2 regions of the Lysinibacillus louembei genome follow, and region 1 is predicted to be linked to the other one. Evidence: a T-box and tRNA genes for the amino acid it is inferred to sense, from the RefSeq annotation. Region 1 holds a T-box; the other holds one or more tRNA genes.
The links. The T-box of region 1 lies ahead of alaS (alanine--tRNA ligase). A T-box ahead of a tRNA ligase gene usually reads a tRNA of that ligase, here a tRNA-Ala.
Positions count from the first base shown of each region.

Region 2: it encodes a tRNA-Ala, which carries the amino acid that the T-box ahead of alaS (alanine--tRNA ligase) is inferred to sense. The anticodon was not compared.

Region 1 is NZ_CP137624.1:3,467,666-3,477,869, reverse strand. Features, by position in the region: gene R6U77_RS17375 (hypothetical protein) at 43-333, opposite strand; gene hisA (phosphoribosylformimino-5-aminoimidazole carboxamide ribotide isomerase) at 339-1,112, opposite strand; gene recD2 (SF1B family DNA helicase RecD2) at 1,277-3,658, shown strand; T-box leader at 3,697-3,907, shown strand; gene alaS (alanine--tRNA ligase) at 3,997-6,657, shown strand; gene R6U77_RS17355 (IreB family regulatory phosphoprotein) at 6,741-7,013, shown strand; gene ruvX (Holliday junction resolvase RuvX) at 7,010-7,426, shown strand; gene R6U77_RS17345 (DUF1292 domain-containing protein) at 7,746-8,036, shown strand; gene R6U77_RS17340 (DUF1292 domain-containing protein) at 8,108-8,623, shown strand; gene mltG (endolytic transglycosylase MltG) at 8,785-9,903, shown strand; gene R6U77_RS17330 (O-methyltransferase) at 10,093-10,204, shown strand, end outside.
Region 2 is NZ_CP137624.1:2,272,125-2,282,328, forward strand. Features, by position in the region: gene R6U77_RS11300 (hypothetical protein) at 1-336, shown strand, start outside; rRNA gene rrf (5S ribosomal RNA) at 525-639, shown strand; tRNA gene R6U77_RS11310 (tRNA-Val) at 649-724, shown strand; tRNA gene R6U77_RS11315 (tRNA-Thr) at 733-808, shown strand; tRNA gene R6U77_RS11320 (tRNA-Lys) at 813-888, shown strand; tRNA gene R6U77_RS11325 (tRNA-Leu) at 907-991, shown strand; tRNA gene R6U77_RS11330 (tRNA-Gly) at 1,034-1,108, shown strand; tRNA gene R6U77_RS11335 (tRNA-Leu) at 1,115-1,203, shown strand; tRNA gene R6U77_RS11340 (tRNA-Arg) at 1,213-1,289, shown strand; tRNA gene R6U77_RS11345 (tRNA-Pro) at 1,299-1,375, shown strand; tRNA gene R6U77_RS11350 (tRNA-Ala) at 1,402-1,477, shown strand; tRNA gene R6U77_RS11355 (tRNA-Met) at 1,496-1,569, shown strand; tRNA gene R6U77_RS11360 (tRNA-Ile) at 1,577-1,653, shown strand; tRNA gene R6U77_RS11365 (tRNA-Ser) at 1,671-1,763, shown strand; tRNA gene R6U77_RS11370 (tRNA-Met) at 1,803-1,879, shown strand; tRNA gene R6U77_RS11375 (tRNA-Asp) at 1,883-1,958, shown strand; tRNA gene R6U77_RS11380 (tRNA-Phe) at 1,973-2,048, shown strand; tRNA gene R6U77_RS11385 (tRNA-Gly) at 2,056-2,129, shown strand; tRNA gene R6U77_RS11390 (tRNA-Ile) at 2,134-2,210, shown strand; tRNA gene R6U77_RS11395 (tRNA-Asn) at 2,220-2,294, shown strand; tRNA gene R6U77_RS11400 (tRNA-Ser) at 2,298-2,388, shown strand; tRNA gene R6U77_RS11405 (tRNA-Glu) at 2,397-2,468, shown strand; gene R6U77_RS11410 (nuclease-related domain-containing protein) at 2,606-3,523, opposite strand; gene R6U77_RS11415 (tetratricopeptide repeat protein) at 3,606-4,085, opposite strand; gene R6U77_RS11420 (MerR family transcriptional regulator) at 4,176-4,931, shown strand; gene R6U77_RS11425 (glycerol-3-phosphate dehydrogenase/oxidase) at 5,129-6,772, shown strand; gene R6U77_RS11430 (glycerol-3-phosphate responsive antiterminator) at 6,828-7,391, shown strand; gene R6U77_RS11435 (MIP/aquaporin family protein) at 7,551-8,348, shown strand; gene glpK (glycerol kinase GlpK) at 8,382-9,878, shown strand; gene R6U77_RS11445 (1,4-dihydroxy-2-naphthoate polyprenyltransferase) at 10,098-10,204, opposite strand, start outside.

The DNA.
Region 1 (10,204 bases):
AAAGGCTATAAGGAAGGTACACCTGTCCTTATAGCCTATTTTTTATGGCTGACTAACTACTGCATCCAATTTATAACGCTTATTAAATTCATCGACGAACACTTCTAAATCAATGGCAACCATAATATATGGCTCCTTTTTAAAGTCGCGCAAATAGCTGCAAGTGGCCTTTAAAGATTTTGAAAATTCAAGCAGCATTAACTCGTTATTTAAATGGACGTGTATTTCTTGTGGCTTGTCTCGTAAATTGATTTTGAAATAGCCTTCATCCACGATGCGTTCTAGGTTTGTCTCAACAAACGGAAAAATTAAATCTTGATAACGAATATACATAGTAACTAAACTTCCTTCCTTGTTTTTTTCTGACAGTAGCGTACAACATCGGTATATGCCAAGTCACCACCGAAAATATCTAAGGCGGAGCCGATGGTAATATGTAGCTTGCCTTGTGCAATTGTTTCGAATTTTTGTAAATCATCAAGCGAACGTACGCCACCTGCATAGGTTGTTGGGAGCGTTGTCCACTCAGCTAGCTGACGTACTAAATCTTCCTGCATGCCGCTGCGTTTTCCTTCCACATCGACCGCATGAATTAAGAGCTCGTCACAATAGCCTTCCATCATTTGAATGGACGTGGCGTTTACTTCAAAATCGCTAAATTTCGTCCATTTATCTGTCACGACAAACCACTTGCCATCGCGCTGACGACAGCTTAAGTCAATGACAAGATGCTCCTTGCCAACAGCAGCAACGAGCGCATTTAAACGCTCCATGTCGAGCTTTCCGTCATGGAAAATAAATGAAGTAACAATAACGTGGGAAGCACCTGCCTCAATAAAACTTGCTGCATTTTGTGCGCTAATACCACCGCCAATTTGTAGTGCATTTGGATATGCTTGCAGGGCTTGTAGTGCTGCTTCCTCATTGCCGTTACCGAGCATAATGACATGACCACCTGTTAAGCGGTCTTGCTGGAATAGCCCGGCAAAATAGCCAGCATCATGTGCTGAAACAAAATTTTCAACGACTTCTTTGTCAGCATAGCCAAGCGTGCTGCCAACAATTTGTTTTACTTTTCCATCGTGTAAATCAATGCACGGTCGAAATTCCACCGCAATCACAGTCCTTCCAAAGAAATATATATCTATCATACCATTTGAGAGAAGCAAACGCACACCTCGTATAGGAGGAAACGATAAAATATGCTAAAATAATGGTATAAGATTGACTAGCAAGGGAGGGGCGCAAAGTATTGGAAAACTTAAATTTATTTGAGATGGAAAAGCGCTTTATACTAGGGCGCCCAATTGTTTCTATTTTTCATAACGCAACGAATATGTATTCAATTATACGTGTGAAAATTCAAGAAACAAATTTAGCCTATGAAGAGAAGGAAATGATTGTTGTTGGCTATTTTCCACCATTGACAGAGGATGAGCTGTATCGATTTACCGGCAATATGAAGACACATCCAAAATATGGTGTGCAATTTCAAATCGATACGTTTGAAAAGGAAGTGCCTGCGACAGAGCAAGGGGTCATTCATTATTTATCGAGCGATTTATTTACAGGAATTGGTCGCAAAACAGCGGAAACCATTGTGGAAAAGCTTGGTGTTGATGCGTTAAAAAAAATTATGGATGATCCGCATGCCCTTGATGTGATTCCGCGATTATCGCAAGAAAAAAAGCAGATGATTATGGAAGTGATTGAACAAAATTTAGGCTTAGAGCGCGTCATGATTCAACTAAATGAATGGGGCTTCGGACCTCAGCTCGGCATGAAAATTTACCAAACATATCGTGAAGATACGGTTACCTTATTAAAGGAAAATCCGTATCGTTTAATTGAAGAAGTAGAAGGGATTGGCTTTGGACGTGCGGATGATTTAGGTGCAAAGCTCGGTATTACAGGCAATCACCCTGATCGAATTAAGGCGGCTATTTTTCATGTTTTAACAGTTGCAGCATTGTCGGATGGGCATGTTTACTTAGAGGCGGAGCAGGTATTACCGACAGTAAAATCGATGCTAGAGCAAAGCCAACGTGTGGAAATCCCGTTTGATGCGATTTCACAGGCCTGTATTGAAATGCGTGAAGAAAACAAAATTTGTGGTGAGGAAACACGCATGTATTTACCTTCACTTTATTTTAGTGAGGTCGGTATTGCGTCCAAAATTTTAGAGCTTGTCGAGAATAACAAAAAGCAATCGCATTTTTCAAAGGATGAGATTTTAAAGGCAATTGGAGAGCTAGAGGAGCGTTATGAGGTGCAGTATGCGCCATCCCAAGTTGCAGCAATTGAATGTGCGCTGCAAAATGCAGTGATGATTTTAACAGGTGGCCCTGGTACAGGGAAAACAACGGTTGTCAAAGGGCTTGTGGAAGTATATGCAGAGCTACATGGTTTGTCGCTTGATCCGAAAACATATGCCAAAAAAGAAGAGCCATTTCCGATTATATTAGCTGCACCGACAGGACGTGCAGCGAAGCGATTAGCGGAATCAACGGGCTTGCCTGCAATGACGATCCACCGTTTACTAGGCTTTACTGGGCAGGAAAAAGAGGAAGAAACAGAGCGTGAAATAACAGGTCGGCTTGTTATTATTGATGAAATGTCGATGGTGGATACATGGCTCGCGCATCAGCTATTAAAAAGCTTAGCAAAGGATGTACAGGTGATTTTCGTAGGTGATCAAGACCAGCTGCCACCTGTTGGACCAGGGCAAGTGTTGAAGGATTTGCTTGCATCAAAGCAAGTGCCAACAGTGGAGTTGACAGACGTTTATAGACAAGCAGAAGGCTCGACAATTATTGAGGTTGCCCATCAAATTAAGCGTGGTACAGTGCCGCCTACATTGACACAAAAAACAGCTGACCGCTCCTTTATTCAAGCATCGACAGAGCAAATTGCTAACGTCGTGACACAAATTGTTAAAAGTGCGACAGCGAAAGGGCAGGCGATACGCGATATTCAAGTGCTTGCACCGATGTATAAAGGACCCGCAGGCATTGACGCATTAAATAAACAAATTCAAGAGCTCGTCAATCCAAATGATGGTACACGTAAGGAGCTTGCCTTTGGTGATACCGTTTATCGCATTGGTGATAAAGTGCTTCAGCTTGTGAATCAGCCTGACAGCAATGTTTTTAATGGCGATATGGGCGAGGTTGTGGCAATTATTCGTGCAAAGGAAACGGTGGAAAAGCAAGACTTACTCGTTGTATCCTATGACGGTATTGAAGTGACGTATCAGCGTGGTGATTTGAACCAAATAACGCTAGCCTATTGCTGCTCCATTCATAAATCGCAAGGCTCGGAGTTTCAAACGGTAATTATGCCGATTGTGCGCGGCTATTCAAAAATGCTACGTCGCAACTTGCTGTACACAGGCATTACACGTGCGAAAAGCTTTTTAATTTTGTGCGGTGAGCCAGATGTACTTGCACAAGGCTTAATGAAAACCGATGATTTGCAGCGCTTCACAAGCTTAACAGCACGCTTAAACCCGATGGATGAAGAAGAAATAACTGAAGTAACAGAAATGAAACGAGAGGGTGCAACATCAATGCCATCTGTTTTAAATGTGGAAACCGCTCCGTATATTCATCCATTGATTGGCATGGAAGGCGTGTCGCCATTTGATTTTAAAGATTGACAGCCTAAAAACAATTGCATATAATTTAGGCATAATAAATGAAAACGATGATGGAACAAGTAGGCTTTAATAAATGTTTAGAAAGAGATTTCTCGGCTGCAAAAATCTCCATAAATTAATGCTGAACAGCTACTCCAGAGTGCAACTAATCCTTGCCGTTTGCTTACGTTACAAGCACTTGAGATATAAGTTGTCATAGGCAATTTATAAATTAGGGTGGTACCGCGAGACAATGTCTTCGTCCCTTTTTGGGATGAAGGCTTTTTTTATTTGTTTTGGGAAGGTAAAGCTAGACGATTTCCATCAATATTTTTTACATCATAGGAGGAATTTTATTTATGAAAGCAACTGATATTCGACGACTGTACTTAGAGTTTTTCAAGGAAAAAGGGCATCATCATGAGCCATCTGCACCACTTGTTCCAATTAATGACCCTACTTTATTGTGGATTAACTCAGGTGTGGCAACATTAAAGCCATATTTTGATGGCCGTATTATTCCAAAAAATCCGCGCATTACAAACGCGCAAAAATCAATACGTACAAATGATATTGAAAATGTAGGGAAAACAGCGCGTCATCATACATTTTTCGAAATGCTAGGCAACTTCTCTATTGGCGATTACTTTAAAAAAGAAGCGATTCATTATGCATGGGAGTTTTTAACGGATAAAAAATGGATGGGCTTTGACCCAGAGCTACTATCCATTACAGTGCACCCAGAGGACGAGGAAGCATACAATGTTTGGTTGAATGAAATTGGCATTCCAGAGGAGCGTATTATTCGTTTAGAGGGCAATTTCTGGGATATCGGTGAAGGTCCATCTGGTCCAAACTCGGAAATTTTCTATGACCGTGGAGAGGCATACGGTGTTAATACACCAGAGGAGGAAATGTACCCAGGTGGTGAAAATGAGCGCTATTTAGAAATTTGGAACCTTGTATTTTCACAGTTTAACCATAATCCAGACCATACGTATACACCGCTGCCAAAGCAGAATATTGATACAGGAATGGGCTTAGAGCGTATCGTTTCAGTTGTGCAAAATGTGCCAACAAACTTTGATACGGACTTATTTATGCCAATTATTGAAAAAATCGAGGAATTTGCGAACCGTCGTTATAAACGTCCAAATGAAGTAGATTTAGCAGAAATTTTCGGCTCACAGGAAGATGTTAATACACCATTTAAAGTGATTGCAGACCATATTCGTACAGTGGCATTTGCGATTGGAGATGGCGCATTACCATCAAACGAAGGGCGTGGCTATGTATTGCGCCGCTTATTACGTCGTGCTGTACGCTATGCGAAGCAAATCGGCATTGAAAAGCCGTTTATGTTTGAGCTAGTACCAACAGTTGGAGCAATTATGCAAGATTTCTACCCAGAAGTAACAGAGAAACAAGAGTTTATCCAGCGTGTGATTAAAAATGAAGAAGTGCGCTTCCATGAAACGTTGGATGGCGGTTTATCGATTTTCAATGAAGTTGTTGCAGCGCAAAAAGCAGCAGGCGAAACATTTATTCCAGGTGCTGATGCATTCCGTCTATATGATACGTACGGTTTCCCAATTGAATTAACAGAGGAATATGCGGAAGAGGTAGGCATGACAGTTGACCACGAAGGCTTTGAAGTGGCAATGGAGGAGCAACGTGAGCGCGCACGTGCAGCTCGTCAAGATGTTGATTCAATGCAAGTGCAAAGCGAAGTGTTAGCGAACTTAAAGGAGCCTAGCACCTTCGTAGGCTTTGACACATTAACGGCTGAAACAAAGGTGACAGCACTTGTTATCGAGGGGCAAACGGCTGAGGTTGCTTCAGAAGGGCAGGAAGCGTTAGTATTGCTTGCAGAAACACCGTTTTATGCGGAAATGGGTGGTCAAATTGCTGACCATGGCTATATTTCAAACGACAACTTCACAGCGTTTGTGAAAGATGTGCAAAAAGCACCAAATGGTCAACCATTACACACAGTGGTTATTGAATCAGGCGAATTGCATGTAAATGATGCAGTAAAAGCAACAGTTGACCGTGAAGAGCGCAAGCTAATTATAAAAAACCATACAGCAACACATATTATGCAACGTGCATTAAAAGATATTCTAGGTGACCACGTCAACCAAGCAGGCTCATATGTTGGACCAGATCGTTTACGCTTCGATTTCTCTCATTTTGGTCAAGTGACGAAGGAAGAGCTCGCACAAATTGAACGTGCAGTGAACGAAAAAATTTGGGAAGATATTGAAGTTGTTATTGCTGAAATGCCGATTGATGAAGCGAAGGCAATGGGCGCAATGGCACTATTTGGTGAGAAGTATGGCGATGTAGTGCGTGTTGTTTCTGTAGGTAATTATTCAATCGAGCTATGTGGTGGTATTCATGTGACACGCACATCTGAAATTGGCTTCTTCAAAATTGTATCTGAGGGCGGTATTGGTGCAGGTACGCGACGTATTGAAGCGGTAACAGGTAAAGGTGCATATTTAGCTGCGAAGGAAGAGGAAGCAATTTTAATAGAGGCTGCGGCGCAATTTAAAGCAAATCCGAAAGATTTAGTAGCACGTATCACAGGCTTACAGGCAGACTACAAAGAATTGCAGCGCGAAAACGAATCATTATCACAAAAAATCGCTAATGCACAAGCGGGTGCAATTTTAGATGCGGCACAAAAAATTGGTGATGTGACAGTGTTAGCAACAAAGGTTGATGCGAAAGACAACAATCAGCTGCGTCAAATGATGGATGATTTAAAAGAGAAAATGGTCAATGCAGTCATCGTATTAGGTGCTGTTGATGGTGATAAAGTGATGCTTTGCGCAGGTGTAACAAAAGATTTAGTTGGTGGAAGCTACCATGCTGGAAATATTGTTAAAATGGTTGCAGAAGCTTGTGGCGGTAAAGGTGGCGGTCGTCCAGATATGGCGATGGCTGGTGCGAAAGACGGCACAAAACTTGAACAAGCGCTAAATTCTGTGTATGATTATGTAAAAGGCATTTAACTTATATTAATAATCAAGTATAATAAGGAAAAGCGGAGATGAGGAAGTTTCATCTCCGACTTTCTGAAAGCGAGGTGCTGGTCTTGAGTTCGTTTGATCAAACAATGAAATTTAATTTTCCAGAAGAATCAATGGAACAAGAAGTAAAGCAAGTGATGTTAACAGTATACGCATCATTAGAGGAAAAGGGCTATAATCCAACGAATCAAATCGTTGGTTATTTGTTATCTGGTGATCCGGCATACATCCCTCGCCACCAGGACGCGCGAAATTTAATCCGTAAACTTGAGCGAGACGAAATTTTAGAGGAACTCGTGAAATTTTACATTCGAAAGAATAACGAGGCGACAAAATGAGAATTATGGGATTAGACGTCGGCACGAAAACGGTCGGCGTCGCAATTAGCGATGCGCTTGGCTGGACGGCACAGGGGATTGAAACAGTGAAAATTGATGAGGCACAAGAACAATTTGGAATTGAGCGCATCAAGGAGCTTGTAAAGGAATATGCTGTAACAGCGTTTGTTGTTGGCTATCCGAAAAACATGAACAATACTGTTGGTCCTCGCGGTGAGGCGAGTGAGCGATATAAAGCTCTCTTAGAGGAAACGTTTGGACTGCCTGTGACACTATGGGACGAACGATTAACGACAATGGCTGCGGAGCGTATGTTAATCGAGGCGGATGTCAGCCGTAAAAAGCGTAAGCAAGTCATTGACAAAATGGCAGCTGTGATGATTTTGCAAGGATACTTAGATAGTAAAAATTAAGGGCTTGCCTAAAAAGTGGTCTAGCGCACCACTTTGCAGACATGATGATTCGCTTTTTAGAGAAAAGAATTCATCGTTCAAAAAAGCGAAGCTGTTCTTTGAAGAGTTGGCTAAGTATCTGAGCGGCTACTTTCATTTTTAAAATATAAATGAGAGCAGATTGAATTTCCTGTTGTTTGGGATATTTCTTAATTTCGAGACAGCTACTTAATTTTTGACACACAAATGGGGTAACTGAAAAGGCTTTTCCTTTTCGGCAGCCCCGTTCATTTTGTATAATGAATAGGCAATGCCTAAATAACATGAAGAGGTGACCAGAGTGGAACAAGAACAACGCCATATTACAATTATTGATGAGAGCGGTAACGAGCAACTTTGTGAGGTATTACACACTTTTGATTCAGAAGAATTCGGTAAATCATACGTTTTATATGCTTTAGTAGGTGCAGAAGAGGATGAGGATGGGCAAGTAGAAATTTTCGCTTCATCATTTACACCTTCTGAAAACGGTGAAGATGGCGAATTAGAGCCAATCGAAACAGAAGCAGAATGGGATTTAATCGAAGACGTATTAAATGCATTAGAAGATGAGCTTGACGGCGAAGAATAGGATAAATAAGGCAGGGGAGGCAGCAATGCCAACTCTGCTTTCCTTTTGACAAAACAAAGGAGGAATTCATAATGGATGAACAATTTTTTAAGCTGTTAAATGAAGCGGGCGAGGAAGTAGTATGTCGTGTCATCTTCACATTCGATGCAGAGGAGCATTCCTATGTTCTTTACACAATCGAAGGTGAAGAAAATGCTGAAATTTCAGCATTGCGCTGTGAACTAGATGATAACGGTGAAGTAAGCGATTTTGCACCGCTTGAAACAGAGACAGAATGGGAAATGGTACAGGAAGTGTTGAATACGCTTGTTGATGAATTTTCTGATGACCAAACAAACTATATGACATTAACAAACGAAGATGGCGAAGATATTTATTGCCACATTTTGCACCGCTTTGATGTTGAAGGAAAATCTTATTTATTTTACGCGATAGATGAAGAAGGTGAGGAGCCTTCAGAAGTATTCGCCTCTGCTTATATTGCAGGTGAAAATGGTGAAGTATCGGAGCTATTGCCGATTGAAACAGAGGCAGAGTGGGCGATGGTTGAAAAAGTGCTTGCTTCATTAGCTGAGGTTGCAGAATAAAGATTATTTTACACATTATACAAACGCTACTCGGTACTTTTGCTGAGTAGCGTTTTCCTTTTTCATTTGTCACTCCTTGCATTATCTTGTATGATATGAAAGAGAAATAATAGGCTTTTCTATCGGGACTGCCTGTTAATGTGGAATAAGGGGGCTACCTCGTGGAAAACGAATCAAAAAAGCAACAAATGTTTGATAACATGAAACGTAAGAAAAAAGAAGTGAAAATTGTGCGCCGTATTGTCAGTGTCATTGTGCTGATTGCACTCATTGTTATAGGAATAGGCGGTTACTCTGGTTATAAATATGTAAGCTCTGCACTTAAGCCAGTAGATCCAAATGCAACGGATGAAATTGCGATTGAGGTGCCGATGGGGTCTGGTGTCACATTAATTTCAAAAATTTTAGAGAAAAATGGCGTCGTGAAAAATGCGCAAATTTTTAAATACTATGCGAAATTTAAAAATGAATCGCAATTCCAAGCTGGGAATTACAAGCTAACGAAGGCGATGACGCTAGATGAAATTATTGAAAGCTTAAAAACAGGAAAAGTGTACCGTGAGCCTGTTTTCACAATGACGGTGCCAGAGGGCTTAACATTAGAGCAAATCGCAGCAATTATAGAAAAAAATACGAATTTTACAGCACAGCAATTTATGGATAAAGTAACCGATGCTACATATATTGAAGGCTTAATGGGGCAGTATCCGAATTTATTAACAGAAGAAATCTATAATGAAAACATTCGCTATGCATTAGAAGGCTATTTATATCCTGCAACATATCCATTTTATGAGGAGAATCCGTCATTAACAGCTATTATTGAAACAATGTTAAGTGCAACGAACGATATCGTAACAGAGTATCGCTCAATAATAGATGAAAAGGAAATGACGGCCCATGAGCTGCTGACATTTGCCTCATTGCTTGAGGAAGAGGCAACGGCACAAACAGACCGTGAAACGATTGCGAGCGTATTTTACAATCGTTTATCGATTGATATGCCATTGCAAACAGACCCAACTGTGCTGTATTCACTTGGCTCACATAAAGATCGCGTATTATATGAGGATTTAGAAGTGGACAACCCATACAATACGTATAAAAATACGGGACTGCCACCAGGTCCGATTGCTGGGGCAGGGAAAGTATCAATTGAAGCCGCATTAAATCCTTCGCAAACGGATTATTTATATTTCTTAGCAGATAAAGAGGGTACAAACCACTTTGCGAAAACGTATGATGAGCATTTAGCGAATATCGAACAATATTTACGCTAAAAACATTATTCGCATTCTGTCGAAATTCGTGCTATTATAGATGGTGGTTTTTAAAGCAAATATAAAATATAGGGCTGTCCAGAAAAATAGGCTAAGCCTACATTTCTAGACAGTCCTCCTTACATGATAGGCGACAGGCGTAAACATCATCGTTTCGCTTTTTCTTTTTGTAAAAAGGAGTTTTACACAATGGAATTATCAGATACGTATATCGCATCCTTTATTCAGCCTCGCAATGCGTTGCTACAGGAGATGGAGAGGTTTGCACAGGAACATCACGTACCAATTATGCAGTTAGTTG
Region 2 (10,204 bases), 1.2 Mb from region 1:
TTAAAAAAGCAACAAAAGATGACAGAGCAACTTAAAAGGGAAGCTGAGGCTGCCAAAAAGCGAATGGAAGCAGAGCAAGAAGCATTAAAAATTCAATTAACTTGCTTAAAGATTGCAGGGCGTATTATGGTTGGAGATAAAGTACCTGGAAAAGACCATCAATATTTGGTGAAGCATGACCCGTCGCTTTATGGGAAAGCTTTATTGATGAAAATTACAAAAGAGAATCCCAAGGAACATAAGCAATTATCAGGGGAGGAAGAGAATAATGCGCGGTCATCTCATCATGCAAGTTCTGAGCTTCAAAATGAAACGGCAGTGGATATTAAAATATAAGTGTTAGTAAGATAAAAATAAGCTATTTTCTTTTAGAAAAGCACTTGCTATAATGAGCAACAGAGCATTGTATTTTAGCAATTTTAAAAAATAATATTTTTTTTTAAAAAAGTATTGCATAATGTGAAATAACGTTATATACTAATTCTTGTCTTGAAGAACGGGTAACGTTTTGAGAGAGAAAAGAGTCTAGTAATGATGGCAAAGAGTCACACCCGTTCCCATACCGAACACGGAAGTTAAGCTCTTTAGCGCCGATGGTAGTTGGGGGTTTCCCCCTGTGAGAGTAGGACGTTGCTAGGCTTTACATACGGAGGATTAGCTCAGCTGGGAGAGCACCTGCCTTACAAGCAGGGGGTCGGCGGTTCGAACCCGTCATCCTCCACCAATCAAAATGCCGGTGTAGCTCAGTTGGTAGAGCAACTGACTTGTAATCAGTAGGTCGTGGGTTCGACTCCTATCGCCGGCACCATTTTGAGCCATTAGCTCAGTCGGTAGAGCATCTGACTTTTAATCAGAGGGTCGAAGGTTCGAGTCCTTCATGGCTCACCATTTAAGACCTAAATAAAAGCGGGTGTGGCGGAATTGGCAGACGCACTAGACTTAGGATCTAGCGCCGTAAGGCGTGGGGGTTCGACTCCCTTCACCCGCACCAAATAATTTCATAAACTGTCAGAATAAAAATTCTTTAGCACATGCGGAAGTAGTTCAGTGGTAGAACACCACCTTGCCAAGGTGGGGGTCGCGAGTTCGAACCTCGTCTTCCGCTCCAACATGTGCCGGGGTGGCGGAACTGGCAGACGCACAGGACTTAAAATCCTGCGGTAGGTGACTACCGTGCCGGTTCGATTCCGGCCCTCGGCACCATTTTAAAAAGCGCCCGTAGCTCAATTGGATAGAGCGTCTGACTACGGATCAGAAGGTTATGGGTTCGACTCCTGTCGGGCGCGCCATTAGTTATACGGGAAGTAGCTCAGCTTGGTAGAGCACTTGGTTTGGGACCAAGGGGTCGCAGGTTCGAATCCTGTCTTCCCGACCATGTAACACCAACTGAAAGAAACTTATGGGGCCTTAGCTCAGCTGGGAGAGCGCCTGCCTTGCACGCAGGAGGTCAGCGGTTCGATCCCGCTAGGCTCCACCAACCATAAGTAAAGATCCTGGCGGCGTAGCTCAGCTGGCTAGAGCGTACGGTTCATACCCGTAAGGTCGGGGGTTCGATCCCCTCCGCCGCCATCTTAAAGGACCTTTAGCTCAGTTGGTTAGAGCAGACGGCTCATAACCGTCCGGTCACAGGTTCGAGTCCTGTAAGGTCCACCATTTTTCACTTTTATAACGGAGGAATACCCAAGTCCGGCTGAAGGGATCGGTCTTGAAAACCGACAGGCGGGTTACACCGCGCGGGGGTTCGAATCCCTCTTCCTCCGCCATCTTTTCCAAGAAAAAATGGTGAACAACATAATAATTATCGCGGGGTGGAGCAGTTCGGTAGCTCGTCGGGCTCATAACCCGAAGGTCACAGGTTCAAATCCTGTCCCCGCAACCAAAAGGTCCCGTGGTGTAGCGGTTAACATGCCTGCCTGTCACGCAGGAGATCGCCGGTTCGATCCCGGTCGGGACCGCCATTTTAAAAAAACATGGGTCAGTAGCTCAGTTGGTAGAGCATTAGATTGAAGCTCTAAGTGTCGGCGGTTCGATTCCGTCCTGACCCACCATGTATGTGCGGGTGTAGTTTAATGGTAAAACCTCAGCCTTCCAAGCTGATGTCGTCGGTTCGATTCCGATCACCCGCTCCAATAAGGGCCTATAGCTCAGCTGGTTAGAGCGCACGCCTGATAAGCGTGAGGTCGATGGTTCGAGTCCATTTAGGCCCACCAAAAGATTATTCCGAAGTAGCTCAGTGGTAGAGCAACCGGCTGTTAACCGGTTGGTCGCAGGTTCGAGCCCTGCCTTCGGAGCCATATGGGGAAGTACTCAAGAGGCCGAAGAGGCGCCCCTGCTAAGGGCGTAGGTCGGGTGACCGGCGCGAGGGTTCAAATCCCTCCTTCTCCGCCAGCAAAGCTGGCCCGTTGGTCAAGTGGTTAAGACACCGCCCTTTCACGGCGGTAACACGGGTTCGAATCCCGTACGGGTCATTCAAAAAGCAGTGCATGTCTTCGAGACGTGTACTGCTTTTTTATTGTGTAGAAAGAAGAGAAATGACCAAAACAAAAATGGGCGAATGTAGACTGTTTGCGGGCGAATTGACTGTGGAATCGGGCGAATTTTCTAGCTAATTGGGCGAATGAGGGGCGATTGTAACAATTTGCTCAGGAATCTCGTAATAAGTAGTTCTGCCTTGCTTGATTATAGGTAAATATTTTAACAAACGCTTTGCTGCATATCTCGAGGAAATCTCACAAAGTGTACGAAACTTCTGATTTGTAATTTTCGAATCTACTAATAAGCGAAAATCAGCTAATGCTTGAAAATGAGCAAATTTATCTTGATGGTGACAGTTTGAGCAAATGAATCGATCTTGCACAAAATGCATTTTAGAACTACATTTTTCACAAAATACACCTTTTTTTAAATCTGCTAATGTGAACGAAAATGATTTTATTACAGGGGCTTGCCTTGCTAGAAGTTGTTCATAAAAAGTGTTGATTTGGAGGACGGGCTTAGTATATTGCTTTAGGCTACTCTCAATAAAGCTATGAAGGTAATCTGCATGAAAGATGGGGATATGTGTATTTCGTCGGCTACCGATAATTGCGCGGCGGTTTGCAATGACTACTGCACCAACAATAGGAATATGGGGAAAAAGAGAAGACAGAAAACGGATATGACGTGTTAGTTGGGCAACAGGGTTTGGAAAGCGTTCGATAACGCCATCAGCACGAGTTCGTAGCAATTGTGATGCCTCAACATCAAAATTTAATTGCCCTGCTATGTTTTTCACCTCCAAACAAAGAATGAAAGATGAAAAAATAATGAGAAAATCCATTTCATGTTTATGTGCTGCAAAATCAATTAAACAAAAATTACGCAAAATCTGATGAGGCATAGCCAGCTCTTGCAAAAAATAAAAAACCTCATTCTCACCTGCAATACCAGCAGCAGCTAAGGCATGCTGTTCTATAAAATAATGATAGTCAGGACATTGACTAGCAACCCTCCTCATAATAGCTTCAAGTTGCTTGTACTTCAAACTATTTTCACCTCCTTTATTTTATAATAATAGGAAAGTCTGTAAATCGGAATATTTTTATAGAGAAAGGTTAAAAGTACTATTACCATGTTTCATCTAATTTCTCTGCATAAAATTGAATAGCTCTTTTGTATTTTTGAATGTTAATATCCATAGAGCTGTTAGCAATACAGTTTAACAATAGCTCCATTGCGTTTGAATGCTCATTCAAGTTGTATAATGTCATCGCATAAAACACTTGAAGTGCTTGATTTTCTGGGAATAATGCAATTGCTTTACTTAGCGTTTCTTGTGATTGTTGATATTTGCCAAGCGTTCTAAATGTGCTGCCAAGTCCTAAATAGGCATTTGCCATGTCTTCGGCATTTAATTCGCCTTGAATAGCCTTTTCATAGTATGGAACAGCCTGTGTCTCCTCACCAAGAACGTCAAAGCTCCAAGCGCATTGATATTGTAAATAAGCATCATCAGGGTGCTGTGCCGCTAGCTGCACGAACAATTTATTTGATTCGGTAAGCTTGTTGTCTTTGCGAAGTTGTAGAGCGATTTGTAGTTGATTCATTATTTTCTCCTCCTGTTAAAAATAATTATACAAAACTGTTGACCTTGACGCTACGTCAACATTTATAGTAAGCATAGAGGTGATGAACAGATGAAAATTAATGAACTGGCAAAGCTATCGGGTGTAAGCACACGTACGTTGCGCTATTACGATGAAATTGGGCTGCTGTCTCCTGCGATGAAAAATGATGCCGGCTATCGAATTTATTCGCAGAAGGAGATTGACTTATTGCAGCAAATTTTGTTTTATCGGGCACTAGATATGAAGTTGGAGCAAATTAAAGACATCATTCATGCACCGAATTTTAATGTGATGGATGCATTAGAATGTCATCGTCAGCAATTGCTAGAGAAAAACGCAATGATTCAGCAATTGCTACAAACGGTGGATCAAACAATTGAAGCATTACAGGAGGGAAAAAATATGTCAAACGAAGAAAAATTCAAAGGCTTTAAAGAAAAAATGCTACAGCAAAATGAAGAGAAATTTGGCGAGGAAATTCGTCAACGCTACGGCAACGAAACGGTTGAGGCTTCCAATAAGAAGTGGTTGAATATGACGGAGCAGCAATTTGAAGAAATGGGGCAGCTAGAGCAAAGCCTATTTGAGCGCTTACGTGAGGCAATGGCAGATGGAAACCCAGCATCTGAATTAGGTCAGGAGGTTGCTGAATTGCACAAGCGTTGGTTAATGTTTTCTTGGAAGGATTACTCGAAGGAAGCACACGCAGGGTTAGCAGCAATGTATGTGGCAGATGAGCGTTTTACGGCATACTATGATGAGCGCGTGACAGCTGGCGCTTCACAGTATTTACATGATTGTATCGTAGCCTATGCGACGAAATAATGCTGTTGAATTGTGTGGAAATTGTGTGTGTGCCTGGCACCTAAAATGTTTTAACTTGCCTTTTTTAAAAAGGCAAGTTAAAATAATGATAAGTTAATAATTGGTATGAGCGATTGAGAGACCGTTAAGAACATATATGCATTAAGTATATATGCTTTTAATAGTCTCTTTTTTCGTATATGAAGGAGGAAAACGCAATGAGTTCAGCTTCAGCATTACAACGTCAACAAATTATTGAAGAATTGCAAGGTCAGGAATATGATGTATTAGTTATTGGTGGTGGGATTACAGGCTGTGGTGTTGCTTTAGATGCAAGTGCACGTGGCTTGTCTGTTGCTTTAGTAGAAATGCAGGATTTTGCGGCAGGGACTTCAAGTCGTTCAACAAAATTGGTGCATGGAGGGTTGCGTTATTTAAAGCAGTTTGAAGTGAAAGAGGTTGCCGAATTAGGGAAGGAGCGCGCAATTGTTTATGAAAATGGCCCACATGTAACAACGCCTGTTTGGATGCTATTGCCGTTTCATAAAGGCGGGACATTTGGTAAATTTTCAACGAATGTTGGCTTACGCGTCTATGATTTTTTAGCTGGTGTGAAGCGTTCTGAACGCCGTTCTATGTTAAATGCGATTCAAACTAGAAGCAAGGAACCATTAGTAAAAACGCAAGGGCTGCTTGGTGGCGGCGTTTATGTAGAATATCGGACAGATGATGCTCGCCTAACGATTGAAGTTGCAAAAGCAGCAATTGCTAAAGGCGCAACTTTATTAAATTATACAAAGGCACAGCAATTTATTTATGATGACAATCAAAAAATAAATGGCATTGTTGCACAGGATGTAATTGGTGATGAAAGCTTTACGATCCGTGCTAAAACGGTTATTAATGCAGCAGGCCCTTGGGTTGATGAAGTGCGAAAAATAGAGGGGGCACAGCAAGGCAAGCATTTAATTTTGTCTAAAGGTGTGCATATTGTTTTTGACGAATCAAAATTCCCGCTGCGTCAGGCGGTGTATTTTGACACGCCAGATGGTCGTATGGTATTTGCAATTCCACGAGATGGCAAAACATATGTAGGTACGACGGACACATTTTATAAAGGTGATCCACGTAGCATGGATATTGAGCAAAGTGACCGCGATTATTTAATGGAGGCTATTCATTATATGTTTCCGAAAGTGCAAGTGACAGATGCTGATATTGAATCAAGCTGGGCTGGTGTGCGTCCACTAATTCACGAGGATGGTAAAAACCCATCGGAAATTTCGCGCAAAGATGAAGTGTGGACATCGGCATCAGGGCTTGTAACAATAGCTGGGGGGAAGTTAACAGGCTATCGCAAAATGGCAGAAACGGTGCTTGATATGGTTGTCAAAGAGCTAGCGCCAAAATTAAATAAATCAATAGCACCATGCAGCACAAAAAACATTGCCATTTCAGGTGGAGAAATTGGTGGCTCGCGCAATTTGAAGGCATTTTTATATAAGCAAACAAAAAAAGGTATTGAGCTTGGTTTAACAGAGCAGCAATCTGCATATATGGCACAGCACTATGGCAGCAATGTAGATACAGTATTTGCTTATATGCAAGACAATGATACGGCATTACCAGCTTGGCTGTATGCACAGCTTCGCTATAGTATCGAGCATGAGCTAGTGACACACCCAAATGACTTTATGATTCGCCGTACAGGCTATATGTTCTTTAATATTGCGCTTGTACAACAATATAAAACAGAAATTTTAAACGAAATGGCAAAAATGCTTAGCTGGACAGCAGAACAGCGTCAACAGTATGAAGAACAGCTAGAGCAAGAAATAACAAGAGCAACAACAGCTAAGTAATGTAGCGTAGGTTGCCTGAATCGTTCAGGCAACCTATTTTATAAGGGGGAATGGCATGTATTTTAATGGACAAAAAATTATTCCTGCAGCGCGCACTGTCAAGCAATTTGATGAAATAATGAATAGCTCCTTTGAGTATGTCGTATTGCTAGAGGTACATATAAGCTTGTTATTATCTTTGAAACGCGAGGCAGAGCGCTTTGGGAAGAAGTTAATTATTCATGCAGATTTAATTCATGGCTTGAAAACGGACAATTTTGCTGCAGATTTTCTATGTAATGATATTCGGCCAGCAGGCATTATTTCAACGCGCTCCAATGTGTTGATTAAGGCAAAATCGCGAGGCATTATTGCTATTCAACGAGTCTTTTTAATTGATACGATTGCGTTAGAGAAAAGCTATACGATGATTGAGACAGCGAAGCCTGATTATATTGAGCTATTACCAGGCATTATTCCATCCATGATTGCGGAAATTTATGAGCGCACGCAAACACCTGTCATTACTGGTGGTTTAATACGCTCTACAGAGCATATTGAGCAAGCAATTTCAGCAGGGGCAATTGCCATTACAACGTCTGATAAAAAATTATGGGAAAATTTCAAAAAAATGAGTTGACTATCATTTATTTATCTATTAGAATGAATACAAGTTCATAAAAGCGTGGTTAGGAAAAGGGACCCACATTTATTCATCTGCAAAATTTTTGCAGGCTGTTTAAATGTGGGTCTTTTTTGCGTCCTCGCTTAATACACATTTACTAAAGGGGGATAAAAAATGTCTACATTTACGGCAGAGCTGATTGGCACGATGATTCTTATTTTGTTTGGTGGAGGCGTTGTGGCAGGGGCATTATTGTACAAATCGAAAGGAAATGGCGGCGGCTGGGTTGTTATCACATTTGCATGGGGCTTAGCGGTTGCAATGGCTGCTTATGCAGTAGGAGGAATTAGCGGAGCGCACTTAAATCCAGCATTAACGATTGCATTAGCAACAATTGGAGATTTCCCATGGGCAGATGTGCCTCTTTACATCGTGGCACAAATGCTAGGCGCTATGTTAGGGGCAACATTAGTGTACTTCATGTATTTACCGCATTGGAAAGGTACAGAGGATGCGGATGCTAAACTGGCTGTATTCTCGACAATGCCAGCAATTAAACATCCGTTATCAAATTTGATTTCAGAAATCATCGGTACATTTATTCTTGTTTTAGGTATTTTAGCATTAGGTACAAATACGATTACAGATGGTTTAAATCCATTTTTAGTCGGTATGTTAATCGTTGTTATTGGTATGGCACTTGGTGGTCCAACTGGATATGCAATTAATCCAGCACGTGATTTAGGCCCGCGTATTGCACACTTTTTCTTACCAATTCCAGGTAAGCGTGATTCAGGTTGGTCATATGCATGGGTTCCAGTAGTTGGTCCAATTATTGGAGGCGCTTTCGGTGCATTATTTTTCCAGCAACTATTCGAAGGTAAAAACAGCGTAGCATTTTGGGTTTTAGCGGTTGTCATTGTGGCAATTTTCGCAGGTGCACAAGCGACAGTAAAAAATGTACGTGATTAATGTATAATAAACATAAAATTGGAGGTAATTTTTATGACAGAGAAAAAATATATTTTAGCGTTAGATCAGGGGACAACAAGCTCACGCGCGATGCTGTTTGATGAAAACGGTAACATTGTACACACAGCACAGCAAGAGTTTCATCAATACTTCCCACAAGCAGGCTGGGTAGAGCACAATGCAGAGGAAATTTGGTCATCCATTTTATCTTGTATTGCTACAGTATTAACTGAAAAAGGTATTGAATCGAAGCACATTGCCGGAATCGGTATTACGAACCAGCGCGAAACGACAGTTGTTTGGAATAAGCATACAGGTAAGCCGGTTTACAATGCGATTGTATGGCAATCACGCCAAACAAATGCGATTTGTGAGGAATTGAAAGAAAACGGTTACAATGATTTGTTCCGTGATAAAACAGGTTTATTAATTGATGCGTACTTCTCTGGTACGAAGGTAAAATGGATTCTAGATAATGTAGAAGGTGCTCGTACGCAAGCGGAGGCAGGCGATTTATTATTCGGTACAATTGATACGTGGTTGATTTGGAAGCTATCTGGTGGCAAAGTGCACGTAACAGATTACTCCAACGCTTCTCGTACATTAATGTACAATATTTATGATTTAAAATGGGATGAGGAATTGCTAGAAATTTTAAATGTGCCAGCTGCGATGCTGCCAGAGGTACGCCCATCTTCTGAAGTGTATGGCTATACAGAGGAATCATTATTCTTCGGCGCTGCCGTACCAATCGCAGGTGCAGCCGGTGACCAGCAAGCAGCGTTATTCGGTCAGGCATGCTTCGAGGAAGGTATGGTGAAAAACACATATGGCACAGGCTGCTTTATGCTAATGAATACAGGTGAAAAAGCGGTGAAATCGAGCAATGGCTTGTTAACGACACTTGCATGGGGCTTAGATGGCAAAGTGACATATGCGTTAGAAGGTAGTATTTTCGTAGCGGGCTCTGCGATTCAATGGTTGCGTGATGGCTTGCGCATGTTCCGCTCGGCTGCTGAGTCAGAACAATATGCAGAGCGCGTAGAGTCAACAGAGGGTGTCTATGTTGTTCCTGCATTCGTCGGGCTAGGCACGCCTTATTGGGATTCAGATGTACGTGGTGCAGTGTTCGGCTTAACACGTGGTACATCAAAGGAGCATTTCGTACGTGCAACGCTTGAATCATTAGCCTATCAAACGAAGGATGTATTAAGTGCGATGGAGGCGGATGCCAATATTCCATTAGCAAAGCTACGTGTTGATGGTGGTGCAGTAGCAAATAACTTCTTAATGCAATTCCAAGCAGATTTATTAAATGTGCCTGTTGACCGACCTGTTATTAATGAGACAACAGCTTTAGGTGCAGCATACTTAGCAGGGCTTGCAGTAGGCTACTGGCAATCGACAGAGGACATCGGCAAGTATTGGAATTTAGACCGTCAATTCACACCAGATATGGATGAGGCACACCGTGCAACAATTTATGGTGGCTGGAAAAAGGCTGTGGCGGCAGCACAGGCTTTTAAATAATAATGAGAGTGCTAGGAACATCGCCGTTCCTAGCACTTTTTTGAGGCTTCGCAGATATGTTGGATGAAAACGCAGATATGTTGTGGAATTTCGCAGATATATCATGAAAAATCGCAGATATATGCCTAATATTCGCAGATAAACTAAAGTGCAAATGTCTTGAACGGAAGTCATCAAAAAAGACGTTATGACATGCAATCAAGCCATAACGTCCTTACACTATAAAAAATAACCTACGAGCAATCCAACACCTAGTAAAAAGACAAAAAACGTGTTCGTTTGTGCTGTGAATTTCATTGCAGGCATAACATCTTTCGGTGCTTTGT